DNA from 3 places in the Mesorhizobium kamtschaticum genome. Region 1 is predicted to be linked to each of the others. Evidence: predicted binding sites of a transcription regulator. Region 1 holds the regulator's gene; each other region holds the start of a gene.
The links. Region 1 encodes LexA, which represses DNA repair genes until DNA is damaged. Its sites were predicted from a motif close to TGTTCNNNNTGTGTTCNG; they were not measured.

Region 1 (7,028 bases):
GAACAGGCTGGCCCATGCGCTGGTCGAGAATTACGGCGTCAAGCCAGGCAACCGGGTGCTGATCCGCTCCGCCAACAACCCCGCAATGGTCGCCTGCTGGCTGGCCGCCACCAAGGTCGGCGCGGTGGTCGTCAACACCATGCCGATGCTGCGCGCCGGCGAACTCACCAAGATCGTCGACAAGGCGGAGATCACCACAGCGCTTTGCGATACCAGGCTGATGGATGAGATGACCGCCTGCGCCAAGGACAGCGCGTTCCTGAAGCAGGTCATTGGCTTCGACGGCACCGCCAACCATGACGCCGAACTCGATCGCGTCGCCCTCGACAAGCCGGTCACCTTCACCGCCGTCAACACCGGCCGTGACGATGTCGCGCTGCTTGGCTTCACCTCCGGCACGACGGGCGTGCCGAAGGCGACGATGCATTTCCACCGCGACCTGCTGATCATCGCCGACGCCTATGCGCGCGAAATTCTGCAGGTAACGCGGGACGATATCTTCGTCGGCTCACCGCCTCTCGCCTTCACCTTCGGCCTTGGCGGCCTCGCCATCTTTCCCCTGCGCTTCGGTGCCGCGGCGACATTGCTGGAACAGGCGACGCCGCCCAACATGATCCACATCATTGAGACCTACAAAGCGACCATTTCCTTCACCGCGCCGACCGCCTACCGCGCGATGCTGAAGGCCATGGATGAAGGCGCCGATCTGTCATCGCTGCGCGTCGCCGTTTTCGGCCGGCGAGACATTGCCGGCTCCGGTCTTCGAGGAATGGACTGAGAAAACCGGCAAGCCGATCCTCGACGGCATCGGCGCCACCGAAATGTTGCATATCTTCATCTCCAACCGCTTTGACGACATGAAGCCCGCATCGACCGGCAAGCCGGTGGGCGGCTATGAGGCACGCATCGTCGACGACGCGATGCGAGAGGTGCCGCGTGGCGAGACCGGACGGCTGGCGGTGCGCGGCCCGACCGGCTGCCGCTACATGGCCGACGACAGGCAGAAGGAGTATGTGCGCGACGGCTGGAACCTCACCGGCGACACTTTTACCCAGGACGAGGACGGTTTCTTCCATTTCGCCGCGCGCTCCGACGACATGATCGTCAGCGCCGGCTACAACATTGCCGGCCCTGAGGTCGAGGCAGCACTGCTGTCGCATCCCGATGTCGCTGAATGCGCGGTCATCGGCGCCGAGGATGGCGAACGTGGCCAGATCGTCGAAGCGCATGTCGTGCTGGTGCAGGGCGTGGCGCCGGACGCGCTGACCATCAAGCGCCTGCAGGACCACGTCAAGGCAACGATCGCGCCCTACAAATATCCGCGCTCGGTCAAATTCATCACCGCCCTGCCCAAGACCCAGACCGGCAAGATCCAGCGCTTCCGGCTGCGCACGGAGAAAATCAATTGAGCGAGCCCTACGATCCGGCGTCCGAAGGCGCACAGATGTCGTTCAAGGAGCGCATGTCCTACAGCGACTATCTGCATTTGGAAAAAGTCCTCGAGGCACAGACGCCGCTGTCGTCGGCGCATGACGAGATGCTGTTCATCATCCAGCACCAGACCTCGGAGCTCTGGATGAAGCTCGCCTTGCATGAGATTGGCGCCGCGATCCGCTCCATCCGTGCCGACCGGCTTGAGCCGAGCTTCAAGATGCTGTCGCGCGTCGCCCGCATCTTCGAACAGCTCAACAACGCCTGGGACGTGCTGCGCACGATGACACCAAGCGAATACACCGAGTTCCGCGACGCGCTCGGCCAATCCTCTGGCTTCCAGTCCTGGCAGTACCGCGCCATCGAATTCATGGCCGGCAACCGCAACCTCGCAATGCTCGGGCCGCACAAGCACCGGCCGGACCTCAGCGGCAAGCTGGAGGCGATCCTGGCCGAGCCGTCGCTTTACGATGAAGCGCTGCTGCTTTTGGCGCGCAACGGATTCGACATCGGCGCCGATGCCAAGCGCACGGACTGGCGTGAAACCCGCACCGAGAATGAAGAGGTCCTGGTCGCCTGGCAGACCGTCTACCGCGATCCGCAGCGCTACTGGATGTTCTACGAACTGGCCGAGAAGCTGGTCGATTTCGAGGATTATTTCCGCCGCTGGCGCTTCAACCATGTCACCACGGTCGAGCGCATCATCGGCCTGAAGCGGGGCACCGGCGGCACGTCGGGCGCGTCCTATCTGAAGAAGATGCTCGAGGTCGTGCTGTTTCCGGAACTCTGGACGGTCCGCACCCGGCTCTAGTTTCTCAGGTAACCGCTGTCTTCACGGCAAAACGCGCATCCTGCCACGCGCCGGTCCGCAAAATGTCCTCCAGCACCTCGACCGCCTGCCAGACGTCCCGGTAGCCCACGTAAAGCGGCGTGAAGCCGAAGCGGATGGTCGAGGGTGCGCGAAAATCGCCGATCACGCCGCGCTCGATCAGGGCTCGCATCACCTGGTAGCCATGCGGGTGCAGGAACGACACCTGGCTGCCGCGCGCATTGCCGTCGCGCGGGCTTTCCAGTTCAAGGCCGTAGGCGCCACACCTGGCTTCGACGAGCTGGATGAACAGGTCGGTGAGCGCGATGCTCTTCCTGCGCACCTCTGCCATGTCGACATCGTCCCAAATATCCAGCGCGCCCTTGAGCGCCCGCATCGACAACATCGGCTGGGTTCCACACAGGAACCTGCGGATACCGACGCCGGCAGCAAAACCCTGTTCGAAGGCGAACGGCCGCGCATGGCCCCACCAGCCGCTCAGCGGCTGATGGACATCGTCGTGATGGCGTTTCGCGGCATAGATGAAGGCCGGCGCGCCCGGCCCGCCATTGAGATATTTGTAGGTGCAGCCGATGGCGAAATCGGCATTCGCGCTGTCGAGCTCGACCGGAAGCGCACCGGCCGTGTGGCAGAGGTCCCAAACGATCAGCGCGCCGGCCTGGTGGGCCTTGCGCGTCAGCGCGGCCATGTCACGCAGTTGCCCGGATTTGTAATTGACGTGGTTGACCAGGATGACGGCGACGCGCTCGTCGATCAGCTCTTCAATGGTCGGAGCATCAACGCCCTCGAGCCGCAGCACCGTGCCCGGCCGCGTCGAGGCCACGCCCTCGGCCATGTAGAGATCGGTTGGAAAGCTGTCACCCTCGGCGACGATGACCGAGCGGTCCGGCCGCATGTTGAGTGCGGCATGCAGCACCTTGTAGATGTTGATCGAGGTCGTATCGCAGACCACCGTCTGGCCCGTCGCCGCTCCGATCAGGCGCCCCAGCTGGTCGCCAAGCGCGACCGGCATGTCGAACCAGCCGGCGGTATTCCAGGCACGGATCAGGTCTTGCGCCCACTCCTGCGTCGCGGCCTTCTGCAACTCGTTGAAGACGGCGGGGGCCGCGGCACCCAGCGAATTGCCATCGAGATAGATCACGCCTTCCGGCAGAATGAACCGGTCGCGCATGGCACGCAGCGGATCCGCCACATCCATGGCTTCGACTGCTGCGAGATCGAGCGTTGCATTCATGATCGATTGTCCTTCGCGCATAGGCGCGCCCAGATGAACACGTCAGGTGAAATCGGCTGGCCGACCATGGGCAGTCGGCCAGACTCTGTCAAACATTATATATAATTTACGCCATGGAAGGCTTTCATATATAATCGTGACGTGACAGCCTAAGGATGGGACAACGATGCTGGACGAAGGACTCTCGAAGACGGAAGCGGCCTACAGGCTGCTGCGTCGCGATATCCTCACGACCCGTCTGCGACCCGGCGCGCCGCTCAAGCTCAGCGCGCTGCGCAACAGCTATGGCATTGGCTGGACACCGTTGCGCGAAGCGCTGTCGCGACTGGAGGCGGAGCGCCTGGTGACTTCCATCAGCAATCGCGGCTTTGCCGTCGCTCCGGTTTCGCGCATCGAATTGGAAGACCTGTCGCGCGCCAGGTGTGTCGTCGAATTGCCGCTGCTCCAGGAATCGATCGAGAAAGGTGGCCACGATTGGGAAAACGCCGTCGTCGCCGCGCATTACCGGCTGTCGCGTTGCAAGACCGCGGTCGACGATCCATCCGACGCAGTGGTCGACGAATGGGATGAAAAGCACGAGGCTTTCCACGCGGCGCTGCTCAGCGCGGCAGCATCGCCCTGGCTGCTGACCTTCCATTCCACGATCGCGGATCAATTGCGTCGCCATCACCGTTTTCTCGGCCTTGCGCCAACGCTGCGGGCGGCCGCCGGCCTGCAGCATGGTTATGAGGAAGCCGTGGAAGCGTTGCGCCAGGCGGTCACAATCGAACATCACACCGCGCTCATGGAGGCGGCACTGGATCGTAACATCAAGCGCGCGAAAACCCTGATGATCGCCCACATCGGCTATACGCTGCATGTCTATGTCCATGCCGGCGATGGCAGCATAAACGAGCGCTAGCGCAACGAGGATCGTGGACCAACGCCAGTATGGCAATTTCTCGGTAAAGTTGGCATTTTGGCTTCGTTTCGTTCACGGCAAGCCAATGATCGGTGAAAGGGAGAAAGACCTCTCATCGAGCCTTGTCGGCAACTGATGCCAGACCTCGGAACAGGATAGGCCACAGGCCATTAACCAAAACAATTTCAAAGCCAGCGAGCGCACTGCGGCGGCAGGCAGGCGTCGAACACGGCCCGCTCCCAGGCGGCAAATAATTTCAGCCGCCTTAACAAATTCACTAAACTTTAAACGGTTGCAGAACACAACTGGAACAGATAGTGTTTGTTCTGGGTTTGTTTTTCGATTCTGGTTCAGACCTTTTGTTCAAGCCTTGGGGGCTGCCATGCTGACGCGTAAGCAACATGAACTCTTGATGTTCATTCATGAACGGCTAAAGGAAAGCGGCATTCCGCCCTCCTTCGACGAGATGAAGGAAGCGCTCGATCTCGCCTCCAAGTCAGGGATCCATCGCCTGATCACGGCGCTGGAGGAACGCGGTTTCATCCGCCGGCTGCCCAACCGGGCGCGCGCGCTGGAAGTGCTACGGCTGCCGGATTCGATAGCGCCCGGCCTCAACGCGGCAAAGAAATTCTCGCCAAGCGTCATCCAGGGCAGTCTCGGCCAAGGCGGCCTTGGTCGCCAGATCAAGCCGGCGCCGTCGCGCTTGCCCGCGGCCGGCAATGACGACGACGTGGTTTCCGCCGTGTCGATCCCGGTAATGGGGCGTATCGCCGCCGGTGTGCCGATCGATGCCATCCAGCATCAGACGCATTCGATCTCGGTGCCGCCGGACATGATCATGGGTGGCGAGCACTATGCGCTGGAGGTCAAGGGCGACTCCATGATCGAGGCCGGCATCTTCGATGGCGACACCGTCATCATCCGCAACGCCGATACCGCCCAGCCTGGCGAGATCATCGTGGCGCTCGTGGATGAAGAGGAAGCGACGCTGAAGCGGTTTCGCCGCAAGGGTGCCTCGATCGCGCTTGAAGCCGCCAATCCGGCCTATGAGACGCGCATCTTCGGCCCCGACAGGGTCAAGGTGCAAGGCAAGCTCGTCGGGCTGATCCGGCGCTACTGAGCAGGAGCGGCCGGCTTTTCGGGTTTGCGCCAGGGCAACAGCCCCCTCGCCTCACGTGAGTATTTGCGCTGCGCATGCCAGGGCCGATACGGCCCGTCCACCGCGAAGCTGACGATTGGCGGACCGGTCGCTGATTGGCGGTCGAAGAAGACGGCAGCACTGCCCTTGCGTGCGAGCTGCCGTTTGGTGACGACGAGAACCAGCGGATTGAGGCAGGCGTCGTAGCCCGTCGCGTCATTGACGACGATCAAATCGGCGAAACCGCAGGCCTTCCATGTGTCCTTGCGATCTTCGACATGCGCGATGATCGCGCCGGATGGGTGCCGGGCGAGACAGACGCCGTCCGTGCAATAGAACGGTGCTCCCGGTGGCAGGTTGACCGCATCGGCAATGTCGAATTGCCCGTCTGCCTTGCTGAACATCTCCGGCACGACGATGGTTTCCGATGTCAGCGCGCGTTTCCAGTTGTCGACGGTGAATTCGTTCGGACGTGCCCGGCTGACCGCGAGTTCACCGCCGCCGATCGGCAGCGCGACCAGCCGCGCGTCCTCCGAGATCAGCACATCGGGCGTGCGCGTATCCGACACCGTCAGCAGGCCGGCAAGCGCGAATGGCAGCGCTGCGAGCCGCAGCCATGTCGTCGCCATCGTCGCGATGACCAGGGCGACGGTCACCAGCAAGACCGATTGCTGCGAGATCAGCCCGACCGCATCGATCGGAGAGCGTTCCGATATCCACGCCGATATCGTGATCATCGCCGTCAGACCCTTGCCCATGAGGTAAAGGGATGGCGCATCCAATCCGAACGGCATCAGCAACGCGCTGGCAACGGCCAGGAACATCACGACTGACACAATCGGCATGACGGCCAGATTGGCGAACAGGCTGAGCGGCGACACCCGCTGGAAATGCCAGATGGCAAACAGCGCCGTGGCGCAGCCGGCGATGATGGAGGTCATGGCCAAGCCGCCCGTTGCCAGCAGGAATTTTCGCGTGAGAAAGCTCGGCAGGGATCGCTTTGGCGGTGGCGGCCTTGCCTTTCCCGCATGGTGATCCGCCCAACCGGCATAGGCGCCGACCAATGCAGCCGTCGCGGCAAACGACATCTGGAAGCTCGGGCCGACGACTTCGTGCGGCGACACCACGATGACGGCGATCGCCGAGATCGCCAGATTGCGCATGGTCAGCGCCGCGCGATCGAACAGGACGGCAATCAGCATCACCGCCAGCATGATGAAGCTGCGCTCGGCGGCAACGACGACGCCGGAAATGACGAGATAGGCGGCGATCGAGAGAAGTGCCGCGGCAGCCGCGTATTTCTTCACCGGTCGCCGCGCGGAAAAATCCGGAAACAGCGCCAAGGCGCCGCGCAGCAGACCCATGATGGTGCCGGCGACAAGCGCCATATGCAGTCCGGAAATCGAGATGATGTGATAGATGCCGGTGCGCCGCATCGCTTCGTTGATTTCGTCGGGAATGCCCGCGCGGACACCAACGATCAGCGCTGCCGCGA
Region 2 (7,028 bases), 1.4 Mb from region 1:
GAGATCGCGGCGACGATGGCGCAGTTCGGATCGGCGACGACAGGCCCCGCCGGCGCGATCGCGGTGGAAAGCGCCGTGGCGCCGGTCTATGTAGAAGCAGATATTCAACGACGGCAGGCAGGATCATGACCACACATTCGCGCGGCGTTTCCGCAACGATCGACCCGGTGAAGCTCGACAGGCTGGCGGAAGTCGCCATCAAGGTCGGGCTGCAATTGCAGCCCGGACAGGATCTGGTGCTGACCTCGTCGATCGCGGCCCTGCCGCTGACCAGGCGCATCGTCGAGCACGCCTACAAGGCGGGCGCCGGTCTGGTGACGCCGATCTTCAACGACGACGAAATGACGCTGGCGCGTTACCGCTTCGGGGCGGACGTCGGTTTCGACCACGCCGCCGGTTGGCTCTATGAAGGCATGGCGAAGGCCTTTTCCAACAATGCGGCCCGGCTTGCCGTGCGCGGCGAGGATCCATCGCTGTTGTCGGCGCAGGATCCGGCCAAAGTGGCGCGCGCCAACAAGGCCAATTCGATGGCCTACCAGCCGGCGCTGGAAAAGATCACCGGCTTCGACATCAACTGGAACATCGTCGCCTATCCGGACCTCGCCTGGGCCAAGCAGGTTTTCCCCGGCGATGCCGACGATGTCGCGGTGGTGAAGCTCGCCGATGCCATCTTCGCGGCGTCACGAGTCGACGTGGGAGACCCCATCGCAAACTGGACGGCGCACAATGCAGCGCTGCGCGGCCGCACCGAATGGCTGAACGGCCATAATTTCCATGCGCTGCATTTCACCGGACCGGGCACCGACCTGACGGTTGGTCTCGCGGATGGTCATGAATGGATGGGCGGCGCCTCGACCGCCAAGAACGGCATCACCTGCAATCCCAACATCCCGACCGAGGAGGTCTTCACCACGCCGCATGCCAGGCGGGTCGAGGGCCATGTCTCCTCGACCAAGCCGCTGTCCTACCAGGGCACGCTGATCGACGAGATCTCGGTGCGTTTCGAGGAAGGCCGGATCGTCGAGGCCAAGGCCTCGAAGGGTGAGGACGTCTTGAAGAAAGTGCTCGACACCGACGAGGGGTCGCGGCGTCTCGGCGAAGTGGCGCTGGTACCGCATTCCTCGCCGATCTCGGCCAGCGGCCTTTTGTTCTTCAACACGCTGTTCGACGAGAACGCTGCCTGCCACATCGCGCTCGGCCAGTGTTACTCGAAGTGTTTCGTCAACGGCGCTTCGCTCAGCCAGGACGAGATCACGACGCGCGGCGGCAACAAGAGTTTTATCCACATCGACTGGATGATCGGCTCGGACAAGATCGACATTGACGGCGTCCACAAGGACGGCCGCAAGGTGCCGGTGATGCGCAAGGGCGAATGGGCCTGAGGGCAGGCGGAGGGTTCGGTGGTCTTCGACATCGCGGTGAAGCGGGTCTACGAAGCACCTGCTGCCGAGGACGGGCAGCGGGTGCTGGTCGACCGGATCTGGCCGCGCGGCGTCAGCAAGGAGCATGCCGCGCTGGCGCTGTGGCTCAAGGAGATCGCGCCGAGCGATGATTTGCGCAAATGGTTTGGGCACGAGCCGACGCGCTGGGCGGAGTTTCGGAAGCGATACGGAGCCGAATTGGATGAGAATGGCGAGGCGGTGGCGCAACTGCGCGGCTTGCTAAGTAAGGGCAAGGTGACGCTGCTCTACGGCGCGCATGACGAGGCGCATAACAATGCGGTGGCGCTGGCGGGATATTTGCAGGGGAAGGGTTGAGGCGGCCGGAACTTTCTGAGGCCGGCGGGACAGCGCCCCCCTCTGTCCTGCCGGACATCTCCCCCACTTGGGGGGAGATCGGCAGCTTCGGCGCCGCAGATCCCTTGCAGCGTAGCTGATTGGCGAAGGCCACGATGACATCCAATCTCCCCCCTCGTGGGGGCAGGGCAATCGCATATGGCGATTTTCTTGGTTTTCCAGATACTTGGCTGGATACCAAGAAAATCGTCGACGCGGACGGTTCGCGATTTGATTCTGATCCGTTCTTGCTCCGATTCGGGTTCGATACCGCGATCGAACGTCGGCAAAAGTGTCTCCCAGCCACTAAGTGGCTGCAAAGACTCAGAAATTCCATATGCGATTGCCCTGCTCGTGGGGGAGATGTCCGGCAGGACAGAGGGGGGCGCTGGCCCGCGACGGGCGAAGGTGAAGGTCCGCTCTATTTCCCCACCGCCAGCTCATAAACATCCGGCTTGAAACCAACCAGAACCCTGTCCCCCACCTCCAACACCGGCCGCTTGACCATCGTCGGCTTGGCCAGCATCAGCGCCTTGGCCTTCTTTTCATCGAGGCCTTGCTTTTCCTTGTCAGCCAACTCGCGGAACGTCGTGCTGCCCTTGTTGAGCAGCTTTTCCCAGCCGACCTTGCCGACCCAGCCATCCAGCCGCTTCGCGTCCAGTCCCTCCGCACGAAAATCATGAAAACGGTAAGGCACGTCATGGCTTTCCAGCCAGACGCGCGCCTTCTTGACCGTGTCGCAGGTGGTGATGCCGTAGATGGTGATCGTCAAAGCGTGCTTCCCTTGGGCTGACAGTCGAATCCGTCGCACAGCCTAAAACCGCCCTTCCCGCTTTGCCAGCGCCCAGCCCTGCATCGCCAGAATTTTCGGGCTTGCCGATACTAAGGAATTTCCCTAAGTATTTTCGAACCGCTTTTGACGGCGCCGCAGGATCGATCATGACAAGTCTCCAGACCGCCAATCCGAGCCTGCCGCCCATCGATGGCATCTTCCGCGCGCTTGCCGATCCGACGCGCCGCCGCGTGGTGGAGCGGCTGAACCGCAGTCCGGCCTCGGTCAGCGAACTGGCACAGCCTTTCGAGATGGCGCTGCCTTCCTTCATCGAGCACCTCAAGGTGCTGGAAGGCTGCGGGCTGGTGCGCTCGGAAAAGATCGGCCGCACCAGGACCTATCAACTGGCGCCCGAGCCGCTGCAGCTCGCCGAGAACTGGCTGGCCGAGCAGCGCACGCTGTGGGAGCGCCGCCTCGACCAGTTCGACGCCTATGTGATGACCCTCAAGGAGCAGGAAAAATGAACTATCCCTTCAAGCCGGATCCCAGGCTGGACCTCGTGCTGGAGCGCGTGCTCGACGCGCCGCGCGAACTGCTATGGCGCGCCATGACGACGCCGGAGCATGTCAGGCAATGGTTCACGCCCAAGCCATGGCTGATCACCGACTGCGAGATCGATCTCAAGCCAGGCGGGTTGTTCCGCACACGCATGCAGTCGCCCGACGGCAAGGAGGTCAGCGATCGCCATTGCTGCTATCTCGACATCGTGCCGAACGAGCGGCTGGTGTGGACGGATGCGCTGCTGCCGGGCTACCGGCCGTCAGGCGAGCCCTTCATCACCGCGGTCATTTCCCTCCAGCCGGATGGCCGGGGCACGCGTTACACCGCCACCGCCATCCACCGCGACGCGGCGACCCGCAACAACCATGAAGAGATGGGTTTCTTCGATGGCTGGGGCACGGTGGCCGACCAGCTCGCCAAGTATGTGAAGACGATTTGAGTCTATCACTGGCGGCCAGGGCATTGCCCCGGCCGCCATGCTTGTTTTTCGACCTTGCAGCGGAGAGAGCAGACTCCGAGAAAGGGGACTTTCCGGCCTCAGTAGTAAAAACGCTCTTCCGTGATCTTGCCGTTCTTGACCGTATACAGGCCGACTTCATCCATGGTGACACGCTCGCCGGTGGCCTTGGGCGTTATGTCGAACTTGAAGCGCACGGCGAACTGGTCGCCGTTGACATAGGGGCCCTCGACCGAGCCACCGTGGACTTCGTGGTTCTCTTGCCACCATTGGCCCTTTTGCTTGAGAGCCTCTTTGCCACGGGCCACGGCCATTGGCCCTTCCATGGCTTCGTAGCTGACGATATCGTCGGCGTTGTATTTCTCGCCAGCACCGGCATGATCACCCTGCTGGAGCAGCTCGGTGAAATCCTTGGCAATATCTGCAATTGACATGTGTTCCTCCTGTTCAGACGTACCCCAAGTAGGGGACCGCTTGCTGCCCTGCCACCGCTGGGCCGCACGTTAGCTGACAAGCCGTGTCAGGACGATTGATATAGCGCAGCTATGTGACGACGATTTCTCACATGCCGGCCATGGAATCGTCCTGGCCGGTCAATTGCCAGATCGCTGGACATTCGTATTCGCCCTGATAGCTGCGGATCAGCGCAAAGCTGCGCACCGTCCAGGACATCGGCTCAACAATCTGCTCCCGCACTTTCGGCACGCCTCGTCTGTCACGAAGCAGCGTAACATGTGGCTCCAACGAGCTCGTGACGAACGGCTGCAGCGGGCTGTCGTCGATTACAGCAGAGAGCTTGCGCCAGAAGGCTTGCAGGGCCGGCGAATGGTTGCTGCTGCGAAACACCAGCGCCCCGCCACCGAAAGCCGACAGGCGATCGAAGCAAACATCGAATGGCGCGGCCTGTATCAGCAAGCCGACATGGCGCGCGATCTCCACCACACGCTTCTGTTTGCCGTCGCCAAGGCCCATCAGGGTTATGTGGATTTGATCGGTTGGCGTCAGCCACCCTCGCAACCCCAGCCCCTGATTGTAGTGCTCGGCCCTACGCCGCAGCATCTCGTTAACCGGGGCTTCGACCAGGAATGCGTAGAACAGATGCGGCTCCCGGACCGGACTCGGTTCCTCAAATGGGAAAGAGGTCTGACCATTCTTTGCGAATGCAGGTTGCCTACTCATGACGGAACTCGTTCGGCAAATTGAATCCAGTCGGGAACCATAGAACAAAAAGTGAACAAATCAAGTGAAAACGAAACAGGCGCTGATGCTCTCCGCATCAGCGCCTGTTTCATCAAGAGTGAGGGAGCCCTTCCGAGCAGGGCTCTCGAACCCTACGCCCCGTAACCGATGATGCCCTTGACCTCCAGGAAATCGTGGATCGCCCAGTCGGCGTATTCGCGGCCATTGCCCGACTGCTTGTAGCCGCCGAACGGTGCGAACGTGTCCCATTCCGGATAGTTGATCGAGACCTGCCCAGCACGCAGCTGTCCTGCCACCTTTCGCGCATGGTCGATGTCACCGGACTGCACATAGGCGGCGAGGCCGTAGACCGTGTCGTTGGCGATCTTCACGGCGTCGTCATCGTCATTGTAGGAAATCACCGACAACACCGGGCCGAAGATTTCTTCCTTCTCGATGGTCATGCCCGGGGTGACGTGACCGAACACGGTTGGGCGCACATAGTAGCCGCGGTTGAGGTGTTCCGGCCGGCCGGGGCCGCCGGTGACCAGCGTGGCGCCTTCCTTGATGCCGGCTTCGATCAGCCGCTGGATCTTGTTGAACTGGAGCTCGCTGACGACCGGGCCAAGCTTGGTCTGTTCATTGCGCGGATCGCCGACATTGTGTGCTTCGGCCGCCTTCTTGGCAATGGCGAGCGCCTCGTCGTGACGGGCGGCCGGTACCAGCATGCGGGTCGGCGCATCGCAGGACTGGCCGCTGTTGCCGAAGCAACCCTCAACGCCCTTACGCACCGCCGTTTCGAAATCGGCGTCGGGCAGCACGATGTTGGCCGACTTGCCGCCGAGTTCCTGCGCCACGCGCTTGACCGTCTCGGCCGCCGTCTTGGCGACGATGATGCCGGCGCGGGTCGAGCCGGTGAAGGACACCATGTCGACATCAGGATGGCCGGCCATGATCTGGCCGACATCCGGACCCGTGCCGTTGATCATGTTGTAGACGCCCTTCGGCGTGCCGGCCGCTTCCATCACCTCTGAAAAGACGATGCCACTGATCGGCGCGATCTCCGAAGGCTTCAGCACCACGGTACAGCCGGCCGCGATGGCCGGCGCCACCTTGCAGACGATCTGGTTGAGCGGCCAGTTCCACGGCGTGATCAGCGCGCAGACGCCGATCGGTTCCTTGACCACCATGGTGCCGCCGCGCTTCTCCTGGAATTCATAATCCTCCAGCGCATGAATAGTGGCTTCCATATGCGCCCTGCCCGCCCAGGCCTGCGCCTCGCGCGCCCAGGTGATGGGCGAACCATTCTCCTGACTTACGGCCTGAGCGATGTCCTCGAAGCGTTCGTTGTAGACTTCGAGAATGCGCTTCAACAGCTTCAGGCGCTCGGCCTTGCTGGTCTGCGAGAAGGATGGGAAGGCTGCCTTGGCGGCGGCGACAGCCTTGTCGACGTCGGCCTTCGAGCCGACGGAAATCTTGGTGTAGGCCTCTTCGGTGGACGGATCGATGACATCAAGCGTCGCCGGCACCACGGGCGCCACCCATTTGCCGTCGATGAAGAAATTGAGATGATTGCTCACGGGGAAGACTCCGATGTTTTGGGAAATGGATGGTCAGCCTATGCGGAGAGCATAGGGCAGTTGGCGCCACGGCGCAGGCTGATATGCGCCACGTCGCCGACGCTGAATTGAAAGCCTTCGGCCTGGCGCGGCGCATCGATGACCACCGGCAACCCCTGCCCCAGTTCAGCATGCAGCCGCAAGGTACGGCCGTGGAAGACGATGCTGTTCACCCGCGCCGGAGCGGTTCCTTCGGTCGCTTCGGTGGCCGCCAGCAAATCCTCCGGACGCACGCCAATGGTGCGGATTTCGCCTTCGCCAGGTGGCTGGCCGGTTTCAGAAATGGCTTCCAGCGGCAAGGTACCGGCGGTGAAACGCAGGCGATCGCCATCCCTGCCGACAAAACGCGATTGCAGGAGATTCATGGTGCCGATGAAGCTGGCAACGAACTTCGTGGCGGGCCTGTCATAGAGCGTCGCCGGCGGCGCGATCTGCTCGATGCGGCCCTTGTTCATGACGACGATGCGGTCGGAGATCGACAGCGCTTCGGTTTGGTCGTGGGTGACCATGACGAAGGTGGTGCCAAGCCGCGACTGCAGCCGCTTCAATTCGACCTGCATCTGTTCGCGCAGATGCGCGTCCAGCGCCGACAGCGGCTCGTCGAGCAACAGCACGCGCGGCTCGCAGACGATGGCGCGGGCGAGCGCGACGCGCTGGCGCTGACC
Region 3 (7,028 bases), 3.5 Mb from region 1:
AAAGCCAATTGCTTGGCTTTCCGAACGACGAACGCCCGGAGCGATAGCGAAGGGCCGGCATGCCGGCAGGGCAATGAGGGGCGGCGCCAGCTTTCGCGATTGGCTCGTCTCAGGCACAAGCCGCGCGCTTGCCTCACCCGCCCACACGCGGCATAGATCGGGCATGGAACCCTACCGCCCGCGCCGCTCGGTGCTCTACGTCCCTGCCTCCAACGACAAGGCGCTGGCCAAGATCGCGCAGCTGTCCTGCGATGCCGTCATCATCGACCTCGAGGATGCCGTCGCCCCGGCCGACAAGATCGCTGCCCGCGACAAACTGCCCGGAATCTTCGCCAATCGCCCGGTTGCCAACCAGTTTGGCCACCGTTGCGAGATGGTGGTGCGCGTCAATGCGCTGGCCAGCGAATGGGGCGCCGACGATCTGCTGGCCGCGGCAAAATTCGAGCCCGACGGCATCCTGTTGTCCAAGGTCGCCACACCGCGCGATATCCTCGAAGTCGGCGATGTGCTCGACGACAATTTTGCCCCCGACAGCGTGAAACTCTGGGCGATGATCGAGACGCCCAGGGCGCTGCTCAACATCGGCGCCATTGCCGAATTGGGCCGTGACCCGGCTTCGCGCCTCAATTGTTTCGTTGCCGGAACGAATGATCTGACCAAGGACACCGGCGTGCTGGCGACGCCGGACCGGCGCTATCTCGTGCCATGGCTGATGCAGATGGTGCTGGCCGCGCGCGCCGGCGGCCTCGACATGCTCGACGGCGTTGCCAATGATTTTCGCGACCTCGATACCTTTGCGCGTGAGTGCGCGGAAGGCGCCGCCATGGGCTTCGATGGCAAGACCCTCATCCATCCGGCCCAGATCGAAGCGGCGAACCGCGCCTTCGCGCCGTCCCCGGAAGTGCTGACCGAGGCACGCCTGATAAAGGACGCCTTTTCACGTGCCGAGAATGCCGGCAAGGGCGTGATCGCGCTGAACGGCAAGATGGTCGAGCGGCTGCATCTGGCGCAGGCTGAAAAACTGCTGGCGAAAGCGGCCGCCATCGGCGCATGATCCCGGCTAAGTCTATTCACGACAGGACTGAAAAATGAAACTCTACCGCTTTCTGACCGCCCCGGACGATGCCAGCTTCTGCCACAAGGTGACGGCGGCCTTGAACAAGGGCTGGCACCTGTTCGGCTCGCCGACCTACGCCTATGACAAGAAAGCCAAGACCATGCGCTGCGGCCAGGCCGTGGTGAAGGATATCGACGGCCAGGAGTATGGGCCGGACACCAAGCTCAGCGACTGGTAGGGGACAGCGCTGAGGCCCTTCTCTCTCTTCGTCATCCTAGGGCGGAGCAAGGAGCGAAGCGACGCGGCGCAGACCCTAGGATGACGAAGGGATAGGTTACTCGGCCGCCTCTTCGAGCTTCTCCATATCATCATCCGACAGGCCGAAATGGTGGCCGATCTCGTGGATCAGCACATGGGTGACGATGTCGCCCAGCGTTTCCTCATTTTCGGCCCAGTAGTCGAGCATGGCGCGGCGATAGAGCGTGATGCGGTTGGGGCCTTCGCCGGTCTGCGGGTTCCAACGTTCGGCGATGCCGCGGCCCTCGAACAGGCCGAGCAGGTCGAACGGCGTTTCCAGCGACAGATCGTCCATGATCTCGTCGGTCGGGAACTCGGCGATCTGGATGACGATCTCGCCGGTCAGCTTGCGAAAGTCCTCCGGCAAATGCGCATAGGCCTCCAACGCGAGGAACTCCATTTCCTCCATCGAGGGCGCAAGTTCGCCATGCCAGGTACGGGTTTTGTAGATACGGGCCATGCTTTGTCCTTTGACCCGGCATATAGGCTTTCGCGCCGGTCGAGGCAAATGAAGCGGCAATTCCTGCCGCAGCGCCTTTGCCGCGGCCGGGGAATCGCGTAGGGGTCGGTTCCGGCCATCTCTCAGGAGTTCTCATGCCGGACCTTTCCACCATCGGACTTTTCGCCATTGCCTGCCTCGCTTTGACCGCGACGCCTGGGCCGGACATGCTGTTGATCGCGTCCCGCAGCGCCAGCCAGGGGCGCGCATCGGGCCTGGCGACCTATGCCGGCATCGCCGCCGGCACCTATTGCCACGCGCTGGCCGCCGCCTTCGGCCTGTCGCAACTGTTCCTGGCAGCACCCATCGCCTACGACATCGTGCGCTATGCCGGCGCCGCCTACCTCGCCTGGCTGGCCTGGAAGGCGTTCCGTTCCGACGGAACGGTTTTTGCCCCGGTCGCCGGCCTGCCGCGCTATTCACGCGGCCGGATTTTTCGGCAAGGCCTGCTGACCAATCTGCTCAACCCAAAAATGGCGCTGTTCGTGCTGGCGCTGTTCCCGCAATTCGTGCGCCCCGAGGCCGGTTCCGTCGCCGGCCAGATCCTGTTGCTGGCGACCGTGCTCAACCTGATCGGGCTGCTGGTCAACGGCCTGGTCATCCTGACCGCCAGCCGGATCGGAACGGCGTTGTCGAAACGCACGCGGCTCCGGCGGGCGCCGCAGATCCTGCTCGGAACCGTCTTTGCGGGGCTCGCTGCACGGCTGGCCTTTGGCGGCCAGCGCTAGTCTCCCGGCGGAGAAAGCTGACGGGGTCGTTGTGTTGACCAGCCGTATGCCTTGGTGATTGGCGAGAAACGCCCCACCCTTCGTCATCCTATGGCGGAGCAAGGAGCGAAGCGAAGCGGCGCAGACCATAGGATCCATGCCGCGACCTTAGAGCGCTGTTACGGGTGCAGAATTCTGTTCCGCCGCATCCGCGACAGCCGTCACGGAATGGATCCCAGGGTCTCCGCGACGCCGCTGCGCGGCTGCTTCGCCCTAGGATGACGAAATCACGGGATGCTGCGACCCACCCATATACTGGGCTCGCGACTCCTCGCTGAGGAATAAATTCCTTATGACTCTGCTTGACTCTTCCGTCACCCTCTGGAATCTATAAGAACATAACAGGAACAATTGTGAGTGGACACTGACCGTCATGGCGATATCAGCCGTGGCGCGGGAGACTGTTTTTGCCCTGCGCCGCCAGATCGCGAAAATCGAGGGAACGCTGCCCGAGCGCCTGCAGGCGCCGGCTGGCGCGTCCCTTGATGTCGATGGCGGCGCCGACGCCGATCTCACGATCGTCCGGCGCGGCATTGCAGCGGCCTTGCCGGATGCCTTCCTGCCCGTCGGCGTCGAACGGCTCGATGCCGCTTTGAGCGGCGGCCTGCCGAAAGCCGCGCTCAGCGAAATCCATGGTCTGGAAACCCGCGATGCCGGAGCCGTCGCCGGTTTCGCTTTGTCCCTCACCAGCCTGATCCTCAAGCAGGCGCAGGGGCTGCCCATCTTATGGATCGGCACGTCAGAGATCTTCCGCGAGGCCGGCTTTCCCTATGCCAGGGGGCTGCGGGCCTCGTTCGGCATCGAGCCCGGGCAATTGCTGTTTTCCGAGGCGCCAAAGCTTGTCGATGCGCTGTGGGTCGCCGAGGAGGCGGCCCGGATGACGGCGCTCGCCGCAATCATCCTCGAAATCCGCTGCAACCCGCAGCGGCTGGACCTGACCGCGACGCGCCGGCTGCACGCAAGGGCGCAGGCCGCCGGCCGCCCGGTGTTCCTGCTGCGGCAGGCGGCCGCGCCCGAGCCGACGGCAGCGCCCGTCCGGCTCATCGTCGCGTCGGCGCCGGCAACACCGCGCGACACCATCGCCGGGCCGCTCGCCGGCTCGATCGGTCGCCCCGCCTTCACCATCACCATCGGCAAGAGCCGCACGGCCCTGCCTGGACAATTCACACTGGAGTGGAACCCCGATGAACGCGCATTCGACGAAAGAAGAGGCGAGGAAAAACGGGAACGGGCAAAGAATCCTGTCGCTGTGGTTTCCCTATCTGGCGGCCGAAAGGATCCTGCGACAGCGACAGGGGCGGTCCTGGCGTTCCCGGCCGTCAGCTCATCCGCCACTGGTGGTCAGCCACCGCCAGGGCAACGCGCAGCGCATTTCGGCCCTCGACGAGCGGGCTGAGGCGCTGCACCTGAAGCGCGACATGGGCATTGCCGATGCGCGTGCCATGCATCCGTCGATCGACATCGTCGAGGCCGATCCCGAGGCCGACCGGCGCCTGCTCGAAGGCCTGGCCGACTGGTGCGACCGCTACACCCCGCTGGTGGCGCTGGACGGCGTGGACGGCCTGTTCCTCGACGTCACCGGTTGCACCCATCTGTTCGGCGGCGAACGCGCCATGCTGGACGACATCCTGTCGCGCTTCTTCCATCAGGGCTTCGATGTCCGCGCCGGCCTTGCCCCGACCCCAGGCGCCGCCTGGGCGGCGGCCCGGTTTTGCGGCGACCGCATCGTTGATGGCGGCGAGGAGGAAGCCCTGCTCGCACCCTTGCCGCTCGCCGCACTGCGCATCGACCCGGCGACCCGCGCCAGCCTGGAAAGTGTCGGCCTGCGCACGGCGGGCGCCGTCATGGCCGCACCCCGCGCGCCGCTCGCCCGCCGCTTCGGCGCCTCTCTGCTGCTGCGCCTCGACCAGGCGCTTGGCCGTCTCGACGAGGCGGTCTCGCCGCGCCTTCCCGTGGCGCCGCTTTCGGTCGAACGCCATCTTGCCGAGCCCATCACCTTGACCGAGGACATCGAACGGCTGGTGGGCCTGCTGGCGACGATCTTGAAGACCGATCTCGAGCGCCGCGGCGAAGGCGCCCGAACGCTGGCGCTGCTGCTCTTCCGTGTCGACGGCGCCGTCAGCCGCATTGCGCTCGGCACCTCGCGGCCGCTGCGCGACCCCCGGCTGATCCAGAAACTGTTCCATGAAAGGCTGGCAGCGCTCGAGCAGGACATCGATGCCGGCTACGGCTTCGATCTGGTGCGCCTCTCGGTGCTGGCCGCCGCCGCTTTCGACATGGCGCAGACCGATCTGACCGGTGACGTGACCGACGATGGCGCCGACATCGCGCTGTTCGCCGACCGCATCCGCGCCCGGCTCGGCGAGGGCGCCGTGCTGCAGCCGGTCCTCGTCGAAAGCCATCTGCCGGAACGCGCCGTCGCCACCATCCCCTTCACGGAGGCACCGCGCCGGACCACACCACCGAAGAAGCCGGACAGAGTGCAGGCGCCCAAAACCATCTTCCCGCCGGAACGGCCGATCCGGCTGTTCCGCGCGCCCGAACCCATCGAGGTGCCGGCGACCGAAATGCCCGAGGGTCCGCCGCTCAATTTCCGCTGGCGGCGCGCGCTCTACCGCGTCACCCGTGCCGAGGGTCCCGAACGCATCGCCGCCGAATGGTGGCGTGAAGCGTCAAGCGATCCGGTCGCATCGACCCGCGACTATTTTCGCATCGAGGATGTCGACGGCCGCCGCTACTGGCTCTACCGGCAAGGCCTTTACGGCAACCCGCAGGTGCCACCGCGCTGGTTCATGCATGGGGTCTTCGCATGAACGCGCTGACCGTCATCCCCTATGCCGAGTTCGGCATCCAGTCGAATTTCTCCTTCCTGCGCGGCGCCTCCAAGCCGGAGGAGCTGGTGGTCGCGGCCAAGCTTCTGGGCTTTTCCGCGATCGGCCTTGCCGACCGCAACACGGTGGCCGGCGTGGTGCGCGCCTGGCAGCAGGCCAAGGTCGAAAAGCTCTCCTATCACCCCGGCTGCCGGCTGGTTTTTGGCGACGGCACGCCGGATATTCTCGCCTATCCCAGGGACCGCAAGGGCTGGGGCCATCTGTGCCGCATGCTGACCCAGGCCAATCTGCGCGACGAGACCGAAAAAGGCGCCACTCTGCTCCAGCGCGGCGATTTGCTCGAATGGGGAGACCTGATGTCGCTGGCGGCCCTGCCCGATCTGGCGGCGGGCGCGCAAGACAGCCTTGCTTTGCTCCGCCAGCTCAAGGACCGCTTCGGCAGGGCCCTGCGCCTTGGCGTCTCGCCCTGCTATGCCGGTAATGACCGGTTCCGGATCGAGCAGGCGGCGGCGCTGGCCGAAATTACCGGCATCCCGCTGATGGCGACCAACGATGTCCTCTACCACACGGCCGAACGACGCCCGTTGCAGGACGTGCTGACCGCGATCCGCCTCAACACACCCGTCGCCGAGGTCGGGCTGGAACTCACCGCCAATGCCGAGCGCCATCTGAAGCCGCCGCTGGAAATGGCCCGCCTGTTCCGCCGGCATCCGCAAGCGCTGGCCGAGACGCTGCGTTTTGCGGAAGAATTGACCTTCTCGCTTGGCGACCTCCAGTACAATTACCCCGACGAGCCGACGGAATCGGGCCTTGGCCCGCAGGCCGAACTGGAAAGGCTGGCGCGGGAAGGGGCGACCCGGCGGTTCCCGGGCGGTGTCCCGGCCAGCGTCATAAAACGCATCGAGGACGAGCTCGCTCTGATCGAGCGTCTCAACTACGCGCGCTACTTCCTGACCGTCTACGACATCATCAAATTCGCCCGCAGCCAGAACATCCTCTGCCAGGGACGCGGCTCCGCCGCCAATTCGATCATCTGCTTCTGCATCGGCATCACTGAAGTCGGGCCGGACAAGATCGACACGCTGTTCGAGCGCTTCATTTCCGAGGAGAGGAACGAGCCTCCGGATATCGACGTCGACTTCGAGCATGAGCGGCGTGAAGAGGTCATGCAGTACATCTATACGAAATACAGTTCCAAACGCACCGCGCTTGCCGCCGCCGTCATCAGCTATCGCGGCCGCTCGGCGCTGCGCGAAGTCTCCAAGGCGATGGGCCTGTCGGAGGATGTCCGGGCGTCCCTGTCCGGCTCGATCTGGGGCTGGTCGACCTCCGAGCTTGGCGAGAAGGAAGCCCGCGCCGGCGGCCTCGACCGCAGCGACCCCACATCGCGGCATGTGATGGAACGGGCCAACGAGATCATGGGCTTTCCCCGCCACCTCTCCCAGCATGTCGGCGGTTTCGTCATCACCCGGGACCGGCTCGACGAGATTGTGCCCATCGTCAAGACGGCGATGGACGAGCGCAAGATGGTCGAATGGGACAAGGACGATCTCGACTCGGTGAAGATCCTTAAGGTG

Region 2: AC0V7N_RS30650 (2'-5' RNA ligase family protein) is a predicted target of LexA. The motif match lies at 4,785-4,802, and genes of this name have one in related genera.
Region 3: AC0V7N_RS05965 (ImuA family protein) is a predicted target of LexA. The motif match lies at 2,953-2,970, and genes of this name have one in related genera.

The regions. Positions count from the first base shown of each region.
Region 1 is NZ_CM149691.1:4,768,184-4,775,211, reverse strand. It holds partial or broken gene AC0V7N_RS23580 (AMP-binding protein) at 1-1,409, shown strand, start outside; gene kynA (tryptophan 2,3-dioxygenase) at 1,406-2,242, shown strand; gene kynU (kynureninase) at 2,247-3,494, opposite strand; gene AC0V7N_RS23565 (GntR family transcriptional regulator) at 3,661-4,395, shown strand; gene lexA (transcriptional repressor LexA) at 4,778-5,515, shown strand; partial or broken gene AC0V7N_RS23555 (ComEC/Rec2 family competence protein) at 5,509-7,028, opposite strand, start outside.
Region 2 is NZ_CM149691.1:6,141,403-6,148,430, forward strand. It holds gene AC0V7N_RS30615 (LysR substrate-binding domain-containing protein) at 1-129, shown strand, start outside; gene AC0V7N_RS30620 (aminopeptidase) at 126-1,382, shown strand; gene AC0V7N_RS30625 (DUF488 domain-containing protein) at 1,401-1,757, shown strand; gene AC0V7N_RS30630 (ArsC family reductase) at 2,197-2,547, opposite strand; gene AC0V7N_RS30635 (ArsR/SmtB family transcription factor) at 2,715-3,071, shown strand; gene AC0V7N_RS30640 (SRPBCC family protein) at 3,068-3,547, shown strand; gene AC0V7N_RS30645 (SnoaL-like domain-containing protein) at 3,646-3,999, opposite strand; gene AC0V7N_RS30650 (2'-5' RNA ligase family protein) at 4,127-4,744, opposite strand; gene AC0V7N_RS30655 (aldehyde dehydrogenase family protein) at 4,897-6,324, opposite strand; gene AC0V7N_RS30660 (ABC transporter ATP-binding protein) at 6,363-7,028, opposite strand, start outside.
Region 3 is NZ_CM149691.1:1,248,215-1,255,242, reverse strand. It holds gene AC0V7N_RS05985 (HpcH/HpaI aldolase/citrate lyase family protein) at 164-1,054, shown strand; gene AC0V7N_RS05980 (DUF1737 domain-containing protein) at 1,089-1,295, shown strand; gene AC0V7N_RS05975 (metallopeptidase family protein) at 1,392-1,814, opposite strand; gene AC0V7N_RS05970 (LysE family translocator) at 1,949-2,581, shown strand; gene AC0V7N_RS05965 (ImuA family protein) at 2,994-4,016, shown strand; gene AC0V7N_RS05960 (DUF6504 family protein) at 3,958-5,433, shown strand; gene AC0V7N_RS05955 (error-prone DNA polymerase) at 5,430-7,028, shown strand, end outside.